Regions from separate parts of the Micromonospora sp. NPDC049799 genome, predicted to be linked through region 1. Evidence: riboswitches for the same ligand, from Rfam matches in the RefSeq annotation. Region 1 holds a riboswitch; the other holds the start of a gene.
What was found. A riboswitch is a leader RNA that binds a small molecule or an ion and turns the genes downstream of it on or off. The one in region 1 is predicted to bind cyclic di-AMP.

Region 1 (7,388 bases):
GGTACGCCACGCGCGAAGTCCTCGTCGTCGTCCTCGTCATCGTCGCCGCCGCCGCCGAAACCGCAGGCCAGTACGAGGGCGAGCAGCGCGCCGACTCCGGCCAGCGCGGCAAGTCTCCTGATCATCGATCGTCCTCTCCGTCGCAGTCGCCGTCCTCCGGCCGATGGTAGGCATCGCGGGCGACCCATCGGACGAACCACGCCGGGCCGGCGGGTGCGCCGGCACGGGTGAGGCTGCGGGGGGCACGCCCGGGAACGGTGGTTGCGGCCATCCGGGCGGAAGACCGTTACCCTGGTCCGGCGACGTCGTCCCACAGGGGCGAGCGTCGGGTGAATAAGAAGTGAAAAGTCCGGACAAGGGCGATTTTCTGCACCCGAACAGCAGAATTGCTCATCCCGAGGGGTGGCGACCGAGGCCGTCGGAGGAATACTCTCGGTCGCGGCCCGCGTACTGATGAGGCGCCCGGGGGACGGGCGAGTGGAGGTGCTCGCGTGAGCCTGTCGATCGTGAAGTCGGTTCTGCCCGGTGGTGTCATCGAGATCGCTCCGCGTGGCGAGATCGACGTGGACACCGCGTACGAGGTGCGCGAGGCGATCGCCGAGGTCCTGGCGAAGGGCCGACCGACCCGCATCGAGCTCAACATGCGACTCGTCACCTTCATCGACTCCGTCGGCATCAGCGCGATGGTCGCCGGATTCCAGACCGCCGAGGTGAGTGGCGTCAAGCTCGTCGTCACCGAGCCGAGCCGGTTCGTGCACCGGCAGCTCTGGGTGACCGGCCTGCTGGGCCTCTTCGGCGCTCCCGAGCCCTACTACGCCGCCGGCCCGGCGCCCGAGGTCCTCCCCGGCGCCTGAGGCCGCCGGAAAGACGGGCGGGCCGGGTCAGTCCAGGCCGGTCAGGTCGACGTCCGAGACCTCGATGACCGCCCGGATCGCCGTCACCGACGCGTACCCGGCGGCGAGCAGTGCCACGTCGGTGCCGGCCTGGGCCGCCTCGCCCGGCTCCTCCAGCGAGGTCCGCACGAAGCCGTGCCCGGCCTCGGCCACCGTCATCTGCACCTGACCGAAGCTGGCCAGGGTGCCCCGGCGCACGCCGCGCAGGCGCCCGTGGGGCAGGTCGGGGGCGTTCACGTTCAGCACGCTCCCGGTCGGTCCGGCGGTCAGCCGGGGCAGCAGGTCCAGGGCGACCCGGGCGGCGGTGGACCAGTTCCGTTCGGCGTCGCGTACGCGGGCGGCGGCGGCCACCGCGGCCCCGCCACTGACCGCCGTGGCCTCGCCGGCGGTGAGCACGTCCAGGGAGACGGCCATCGCGCGGCAGCCGTTCGACGCGGCGGTGAACGCGGCGCCCACGGTGCCGGAGTGCAGCACGGCGCGGCCGGCGTTGGCGCCGCGGTTGATGCCGGAGAGCACCACCGTCGGCGGCGGCCCGAACGCGCCGTGCACCGCGATGAGCGCGATGAAGCCGGGGGAGCCGCCCACCCCGTACGCGGGCACGCCCTCCAGCTCGGGCAGCGGGTGCTCGCGGACCACCACGTGCCCGTCGCGTTCGATTGCGGTCATCGCCGCGCTGGTGCCGCTCGCCTCCTCCAGCGGCGCGGCGACCACCACGTCCAGGCCCCGGTCGGCGGCGGCGCGGGCGAGGGCCTGGATGCCCGGCGCGGCGATCCCGTCGTCGTTGGTGACCAGCACCCGGAGGCTCATCGGCCGGCCGCCCGGTCGGCCAGCTCCTCAGGAGTGGTCCGCTCCTGGGGCCGGCTGCCCGCGGGGGCCAGGCGCACCCGGTCGACGAGCCCGGTGATCGAGTCGAGCCGTCCGGTGCCGAGGCCGTGCCGCGTCACGTTGAGCGCCCCGGCCGCCGCGCCGGTCCGGATCGCGGTGCGGACGTCACCGCCCCGGGCCACGACGGCGGCCACCCCGGCGGTCATCGAGTCGCCCGCGCCCCGCGGGTCGGCGGCCTGGAGCCGGGGCATCTCCACCTCGAAGACCTCACCGTCGACCAGGGCCAGGGCGGGCTTGTCGGCCCGACTCACCACGACGTTCTGGGCGCCGGTGTCGTGCAGGTCGTAGATCGCGCGGACGAGCTCCTCCTCGTCATCCCCGGCGGCCCGGCCGTCGGCGATCAGCTCCTCGTGGCTGACCTTGAGGAAGAAGACCCCGCTGTCCAGCACGGCGGTCAGGTGCTCGCCGGACAGGTCGACCACCACCCGGCTGCCGTTGGCGCCGAGGTCGGCGGCGAAGCGCTGGTACAGCTCGGCGGGGACCAGCGCCGGCTCGTTCGGTCCGCTGAGCACGCTGACCGGCGCGCGCAGGCCCTCGCCGAGCGCGAGGTTGTAGAGCTCGTCCAGCTCGTGCCGGCTCAGCGGCTGGCCCGGCACGTCCACGACCTCCCGCCGGGTGCCGTCGCGCCGGTCGTGCACGTACCCGCCGCTGCCCGTCTCGCGGACCACGACCTTGAGGTCGGCGCCCTCGCTGACCAGGAGGGGCTCCAGCACCTGGCCGATCTCGCCGCCGAGGGCGGTGCAGAGCACGACGTCCACGCCCAGGGACATGATCATCCGCGCCTGCCACACGCCCTGCCCGCCGGGATGCAGGTGCAGCTCCGGGGCGTCGCTGGGCTGGTCGACGGTCACCGTCAGCCGGGGTGTCGGCGCGAAGACCATCACGTGCCCGCTCATCGCTCGTACCCGCTCATCGGTCCCGCCCTCCGCAGCTCTGGATGCCATCCGTGATTCCCCCCGAGCTGACCGTAGTCACCACGGCCGGCGAACATCGGTCGTCCGGCGGGTGTCGGTCGAGGCGTTGCCAGCGCAGCGGTCGTAGGCGAGGATCGGGCGACGAGGCGACGGTGGGGAGACGGCGTGCCGAGGCGTGAGTCCTTCACCTACACCGTCCAGGCCCGCTGCACGCCGGCCGAGGCCGTCGCGCTGCTGGCCGACCCGCAGCGGCAGGCCGACCTGCATCCGCTGATCGTCCGGGTCCGTCGGATCCGGACCCGGCCCGGCGCCCGGGCCAGCTACGCGATCACCGACCGGCTCACCGTCGGGCCCCTGCGCCTCCCGCTCACGTACCGGGCCGACGTCCTGGTCGCCGACCCGGACGAGGTGGTCACGGTGGCCCGGCAGCGACCCGCGACGACGGTGCGCAACCACACGCGGCTGCGGGCCGAGCCGGACGGCGTCCTGCGGATCGACGTGGAGATCGTCCTCATCGCTCCGGCGCCGTTGTTCGGCTACGCCTTCGCGCAGGCGCGCGCCGCTCACCTGGCCCTGGCCAGCCGGCTGGGCGCCGCCCTCGACCAGCCGCCGCCGTCGACCTGAGCGACCCGTCCGGCCGGCGTACGCGACGGCCCCCGGTGGGCCGCCGCGAGGCGTCCACCGGGGGCCGTCGGCGCCGGTCAGTAGACCGACAGGTGCACGTGGTTGGTGTGGTCGCTGGAGGGGTCGCCGTTGGCCCCGCTGTACGACTTCCACCCGCTGCTGGGCAGCCAGATCTGCCGGTACCAGATCACGTAGAGCACGGCGAGCCGGTCGGCGTTGTTGACATAGAACGCGGCGAGGTTGTTGCCGTACGTCCGGTCCCCACCGCTGGCGTCGCCACCGAAACCGTCCTGCTGGGCGGCGAAGTCGCAGGCGCGACCCTTCGGGTGCTCACCCGAGCCGCCGGGCCGGTAACAGGAGACGTACCGGGTGAAGTTGGCCGCCTTGGCCTGGTTGAGCGCGTGCAGGGTGCGCGGCGTGATGCAGCCGTCCGCCGGGGTCGGGTCGTTCACGCTGCACGACTCGGTCGGCCAGGAGCCGTCGGGGTTGCGCGGTGCCGGCTTCGCCGTCGCGCTGGCGGTGCGGCTGCCGCTGCTGCTCGGCGGGCTGGACGCCCGCTCGTTCGCCACGGTGAGGGCCTTCTCCGCCTGCTGCTTGCGCTTGGCCATCACCGTCTGCTGCTTGGTCTGCTCCCGGATCTCGACCTCCACGGCCAGCTTGGCCTGGGCGGCCTTGTCGCGGGCCTCCTGGAGCCGGCGCAGCGCCCGGTCCTCGTTGGCGGCGACCTGGTCCAGCGCGGCGGCGCGGTCCATGAAGCCGTCCGGGGAGCTGCTGTTGAGCAGGGCGGAAGCGGCGCTGAGCCGACCGGTGCGGTACGCGAGACCGGCGAGCTCCCCGACCTGCTGGCTCCGTTCGGCCAGCTCGGTCTCGTTCTTCTTCACCTCCGCGGCGAGCTGCTGCTGCCGCCGGAGTGAGGTGTCCAGGGCCCGTTTGGCGTCGAGGTAGCCCTTGCTGGCCGCTTCGAGCTGGGCCCGCAGGGCGGGAGTACCGCCCTCCACGTCGTCCCCGGGGGCGGCCAGAGCGGCGGTCGGGACGGGGGTGGCGCCGGCGGGGACCGGTGTGCCGCCCAGGGCGACGGCGAGCGTCGCGGCGATCAGGGCCGCTGTCCGGGCGGCGCGTCGTCGTACGGGTGTTGGCATGCAGGTGTCCTTCCGTCAGCCGCCGACCGGGTTAGCTGACGGGTTCGGGACGGAAGATCCCTACCGCTGACGCGGATGCACCCCAGGAACGCGGTTCCCCGGTTCGCCGTGGCAGGCGATTAGGCGGCGGCCACCGCCGGCACCGGTGGGTGCCGCCTGGCGGAGGCCGGATCAGAGCCTACCGGTGCTGGTGGGACGCTTGCAGCGGTGGTGACGCATGGTGCGCACGCCCTTACCGACAAAACCGGCATAAGCACACTTTACACACTCTGAATTAAGGAGATGCTCAACACCACTCAACTGTCCCGCAGGCCCCGGGAGTCGCGCCGGGCTCGATCTGCAACGTGGCGTGGTCGATCCGGAAGTCCTCCCGCAGCGCCGTCCGGGCCGCCGTCAGCACGGCGCCGACCTCGGCGTCCGGGGTCGTGGTGAGGTGCGCCGAGGCCACGTCCATGCCCGAGGTGAGGGTCCAGACGTGGAGGTCGTGCACCTCGGCGACGCCGGGCACGGCGGCCAGCCGGTCGTGCACGGCAGTGACCTGGAGGTGCTCCGGGGCGGCCTGGACCAGGATTCGCAGCGCGGACCGGCCCAGTCGCCACGTGCGGGGCAGGATGAACACACCGATCGCGACCGCGACCAGCGGGTCAGCCCACCACCAGTCGGTGACGGAGATCAGCAGGGCCGCCCCGATCACCCCGAGTGAGCCGAGCAGGTCGCCGAGGACCTCCAGGTACGCCCCCTGGAGGTTGATGTTCTCCTTGGCGCCGGGGCGCAGCAGGCCGAAGGCGACGAGGTTCGCGAGCAGGCCGAGCACGGCCACCACCAGCATCGGGCCGGCGGACACCTCCGGGGGGTCGCCGAACCGGCGTACCGCCTCGACCACCACGTAGACCGCCACGCCGGAGAGCAGCACGGCGTTCGCCAGGGCGGCCAGCACCTCCAGCCGGTACAGGCCGAAGGTGCGCTGCGGGTCGGAGGTGCTCCGCCGGGTGGCGGTGATCGCGGCCAGGGCCATGCCGATGCCGAGCACGTCGGTGAACATGTGCCCGGCGTCGCTGAGCAGCGCCAGCGAGCCGGTGCGGAGGGCCGTCACGGCCTCGACCGCCATCAGCGCGCCGAGCAGCGCGAAAGCGGCCCAGAGTCGCCCTCGGTGGCGGTGTGCGGCGTTCGCGACCGAACCGTGGTGGTGGTCGTGCCCTGCGCCCACGCGGAAACCTCCGTCGCAGTCCGGACCCACGTCAAATCTATGCTCACATCGCAATGTGTGCAACTGGAGTCGGTCTGTCGACGTCCCGGGTCAGCCGGTCGGCTCGACCGTGGTCAGCCGCTGGGTGGCCCGGGATAGGGCGACGTAGAGGGTCCGTACACCCGAGCCCGGATCGGCCCGGATCTCGCCCGGCGCGACCAGCGCGACCCCGTCGTACTCCATGCCCTTGGCCTCCAGGCTGGTCACCACCTGGAGTCGTGGTCCCCCCAGGCCGCCCAGCCAGCCCGCGACCTCGTCGCGGCGCGGCACCGGTGTGATCACGCCGACGGTGCCCTCCACCTCCGCGAGCAGGGCGGTGGCCGCCTCGACGACGGTAGTCTCCAGCTCCGACGCCGGCACCACCAGCTGCACCGGGTCCACGCCGGTCGACCGCACCGCGACCGGCAGCGGAAGGTCGGGGTAGAGCCGGCGGATCTCGGCCGCCGCCACCGCGAAGATCTCCGCGGAGTTCCGGTAGTTGGTGGTGAGGGTGAACTGGTGCCGACGACGCCGGCCCAGCGCCTGGTCCCGCGCCCGGGTCAGCTCCTGCGGGTCGCCGGTCCAGGCGGTCTGCGCCGGGTCCCCGACCACCGTCCACGACGCCAGCCGCCCCCGCCGGCCGATCATGCGCCACTGCATCGGCGAGACGTCCTGCGACTCGTCGACCACGACGTGGGCGTACTCGCGGTAGTCCTCCGGCCGCTGCCGGGCCGCCTCCCGGGCGGCCCGCTGCCGGTCGGCGAACGTGCTCAGCTCGCGCACCCCGCCGGCGAGCTGGTACGGGTCCCGCTTCGCGCGGGCCGGCTTCATCGGCTTGCCGAGCAGCTCGTCCAGCTCGTCCAGCAGCGCCACGTCGGCGATCGTCAGCCCCTCGGCGTCCAGCGACCGGTACGCGTCACCCAGCAACCGGATCTCCCGACCGGAGAGGATCCCACCGGCGTACCGGCGCAGCCGGTCCGGGTGGGCCAGCCAGCCGAGCACGTGCCGGGGGTGCAGGCGTGGCCACCACGCCTTCAGGAACTCTCGGAACTCGGACCGCTCGGCGATCTCGTCCTCGAACGCGCGCTGCTCGGGCAGCCGGCCGATGCCCAGCCGGCGGGCCTGCGCCCACAACGCGGCGAACACGCCGTCGAAGCCGGCCCGGCGCACCTCGTTGCGGCGGGCACCCCGGTGCAGCACCCGCTCCCGGATCCCGTCCAGCTCCCGCCGGTCCAGCCGGAGCAGCTCACCCCGGTACAGCAGCCGCAACTCGACCGGCCCGTCCGGCACCGCGTCCCGGGCCGCCCGCTCCAGCACCCGGCGCATCCGCAGCGAGCCCTTCACCGCCGCCACCTCCGGCGGGTCGGTGCGGGTGGCCCGCATCCCCGGGAACAGCGTGCCCAGCGAGTGCAGGGTGGCGGTGTCCTCGCCCAGCGACGGCAGCACCGAGGCGATGTACTCCACGAAGACCGTCGACGGGCCGACCACCAGGATGCCGCCGCCGGCGTACCGGCTCCGCTCGGAGTAGAGCAGGTACGCGGCCCGGTGCAGGGCCACCGCGGTCTTGCCGGTGCCGGGGCCGCCGGAGACGATCGTGACGCCCGAGCCGGGGGAGCGGATCGCCTCGTCCTGCTCCCGCTGGATCGTCGCGACGATGTCCCGCATGCCGCGCCCGGTCGCCTTCGACAGGGTCGCCAGCAGCGCACCG
Region 2 (2,259 bases), on a different contig from region 1:
GTCGCCGGGAACCAGATCTGTCGGTTCCAGATGACGTAGTAGATGCCGAGCCGGTCGGCGTTGCGGACCAGGAAGGCGGTCAGGTTGTTGCCGTACATCCGGGTGTCGTTGTTGTACCAGGACCGGAAGCCGCTGTTCTGGAGCGACCAGTCGCAGGCGCGGCCCTTGGGATGCTCGTACGGCCCACCGGACCGGTAGCAGCCCACGAACCGGGTGAAGCCGGCCCGCTTGACCTCCTTGTACATGTGCAGCGTCCGGGGCGTGACGCAGCCGGAGGTGGTGGGGTCGGGCTGGCTGCACGACTCGGACCGCCAGTCGCCGTCCGCCGTCCGGCCCGGTGCGACCCGGGCGACCGGTGACGTGGCGTTCACCAGGCCGCCGGTGAGGCCGGTGCCGCCGACCAGGTCGAGGGCCTTCTCGGCCGCGGCCCGATCCCGGTTGATGTTGTTCCTCAGGCGCTGCTGGTCCCGGACCTCGGTGTCGACCGCCAGCTTCGCCTGTTGCACGCGGGCCTTGGCCGCGTTGACCTCGGCGAGCTGCTTGGCGTTGACCATGTTCAGCTCGTCCAGGGCGCCCGCGCGCTGCACGAAGGAGTCCGGGGTCCGGGCCTCCAGCAACATCGACACGGCGCCGATCCGTCCGCTCCGGTACGACTGGGCCGCGATCTCGTTGACCTGCGGCGCGAGCGCGTTCAGCTCGCGCTGGAGCCGGCTGACCTCCAGCTCCAGCTCCCGTTGGCGCTTCTGCGACTTCTTCAGGGCCGCCTCGGCCTTCACGAAGTCACGGTTCTTGGCCTCGATGACGTCGTTGAGCAACGTCGGCTGGCTGTCGTGGCCCGAGGGCTTCGGGGGTGCCGGTGCGGCGGACGCCGGGAGGGGCCCGACGAACACGACCAGCGCGGCGAGCACGGCCACCACAGGTGTCAACCAGCGGCGTAGGGGTGCCGTCACAGTGTTCCCTTCCGTCGACCGCCGACCGGGTTAGCTGACGGGTTCGGGGCGGAAGTGGCCCCTACCGCATTCGCGGATTCACCCCAGGTACCTGGGTCCCCGGTTCGCCTCGCGGCGATTGGGCGGCGGCACCGCAGGCGCCGCTGCGCGCCTTCGGCGGTGACCGGCAGCGAGGTTACCCGACAGTCGTCCTGGGGATCTACGTCTGGTAGCCGACCAAACGAGCTATTTCGACGCCAAAGCCGATGACCAGTGACGCGACTATCAGGCGGGTGGGTCCGCGTGATCACGCTACGCAGTTTCACCATGCGGTGTCCGTGCTCCTGTCCCGGTCGGGCCACCTGCCGGGGGTGGCGGGGGAGGTGTCCGTCGCGCGGGGGGCGCTCAGCGCCTCCAGCGCCTCCGCCCGTACCGCCGCCCGGGGGAGCGGCGGGTCGGGCGGTGTGTCGCCGGCGGTGGCCGTACCACCCCGCCGGCCGGCCGTGGTGACCACGGCCGCCAACGCGGTGGTGAGCGGCACCGCGGCGATCAGACCCAGGGTGGCGACCGCGCTGCGGACGATCTCCTGGGCCAGGAACTCACTGGTGAGGATCTGGGTCACCGCCCGCGAGTCGGCGGTGAGCAGGAGCAGCACGGGCAGCGAGGCGCCTGCGTACGCCAGCACGATCGTGTTCACCGTGGAGGCGATGTGCGCGCGGCCGACCCGGGTCGCCGCCCGGTAGAGCTGCAACCGGGTCAGCCCGGGGTTGGCGTGCGCCAGTTCGGTGACCGTGGCGGCCTGGGTGACCGTGACGTCGTCGAGCACGCCGAGCGAGCCGATGATGATGCCGGCCAGCAGCAGCCCGTGCAGGTCGACGTCGGCCTGGTACATCGACAGCGTGGTGGCGTCCTCGCTGCCGTACCCGGTCAGGTGGGTCGCGGCGGTGGCGAGCGTGCCGAGCACGCCGGTCAGCACCAGGCTGCCGAGCGTCCCGAGCACCGCCACGGATGTCTGCGCGGTCACCCCGTGGGTCAGGTAGAGCACCACGAACATGATCAACGCGGCGCCGACGACCGCGACCAGCAGCGGCGACTGCCCGGCGCTGATCCCGGGCAGCACGAAGGTGAGCAGGATGGCGAAGCTCGCCGCGAGGCCGGCGAGCGCGGCCAGCCCGCGCCACCGCCCGAACGCGACGATCGCGGCGGCGAAGAGGGCCACGAGCCAGACCAGCGGTGCGCCGCGCTGGTGCTCCGCGATGTTGTAGCTGCTGACCGTCGGGTCGGCCGGGTCGAGCAGCTCCACCAGGATGATCTCGTCGCCCGCCGCCAC

Region 2: it holds a riboswitch for cyclic di-AMP, as region 1 does, so the genes downstream of both, AB0I76_RS05685 (hypothetical protein) here and AB0I76_RS17030 (hypothetical protein) in region 1, are expected to answer to the same signal.

Annotation. Positions count from the first base shown of each region.
Region 1 is NZ_JBFAMU010000211.1:765-8,152, reverse strand. Features, by position in the region: gene AB0I76_RS17055 (hypothetical protein) at 1-125, opposite strand, end outside; gene AB0I76_RS17050 (STAS domain-containing protein) at 492-854, shown strand; gene AB0I76_RS17045 (5'/3'-nucleotidase SurE) at 882-1,700, opposite strand; gene AB0I76_RS17040 (PfkB family carbohydrate kinase) at 1,697-2,674, opposite strand; gene AB0I76_RS17035 (SRPBCC family protein) at 2,858-3,316, shown strand; gene AB0I76_RS17030 (hypothetical protein) at 3,394-4,455, opposite strand; cyclic di-AMP (ydaO/yuaA leader) riboswitch at 4,460-4,591, opposite strand; gene AB0I76_RS17025 (cation diffusion facilitator family transporter) at 4,742-5,662, opposite strand; gene AB0I76_RS17020 (AAA family ATPase) at 5,753-7,388, opposite strand, start outside.
Region 2 is NZ_JBFAMU010000038.1:2,413-4,671, forward strand. Features, by position in the region: gene AB0I76_RS05685 (hypothetical protein) at 1-950, opposite strand, end outside; cyclic di-AMP (ydaO/yuaA leader) riboswitch at 955-1,085, opposite strand; gene AB0I76_RS05690 (YibE/F family protein) at 1,252-2,259, opposite strand, start outside.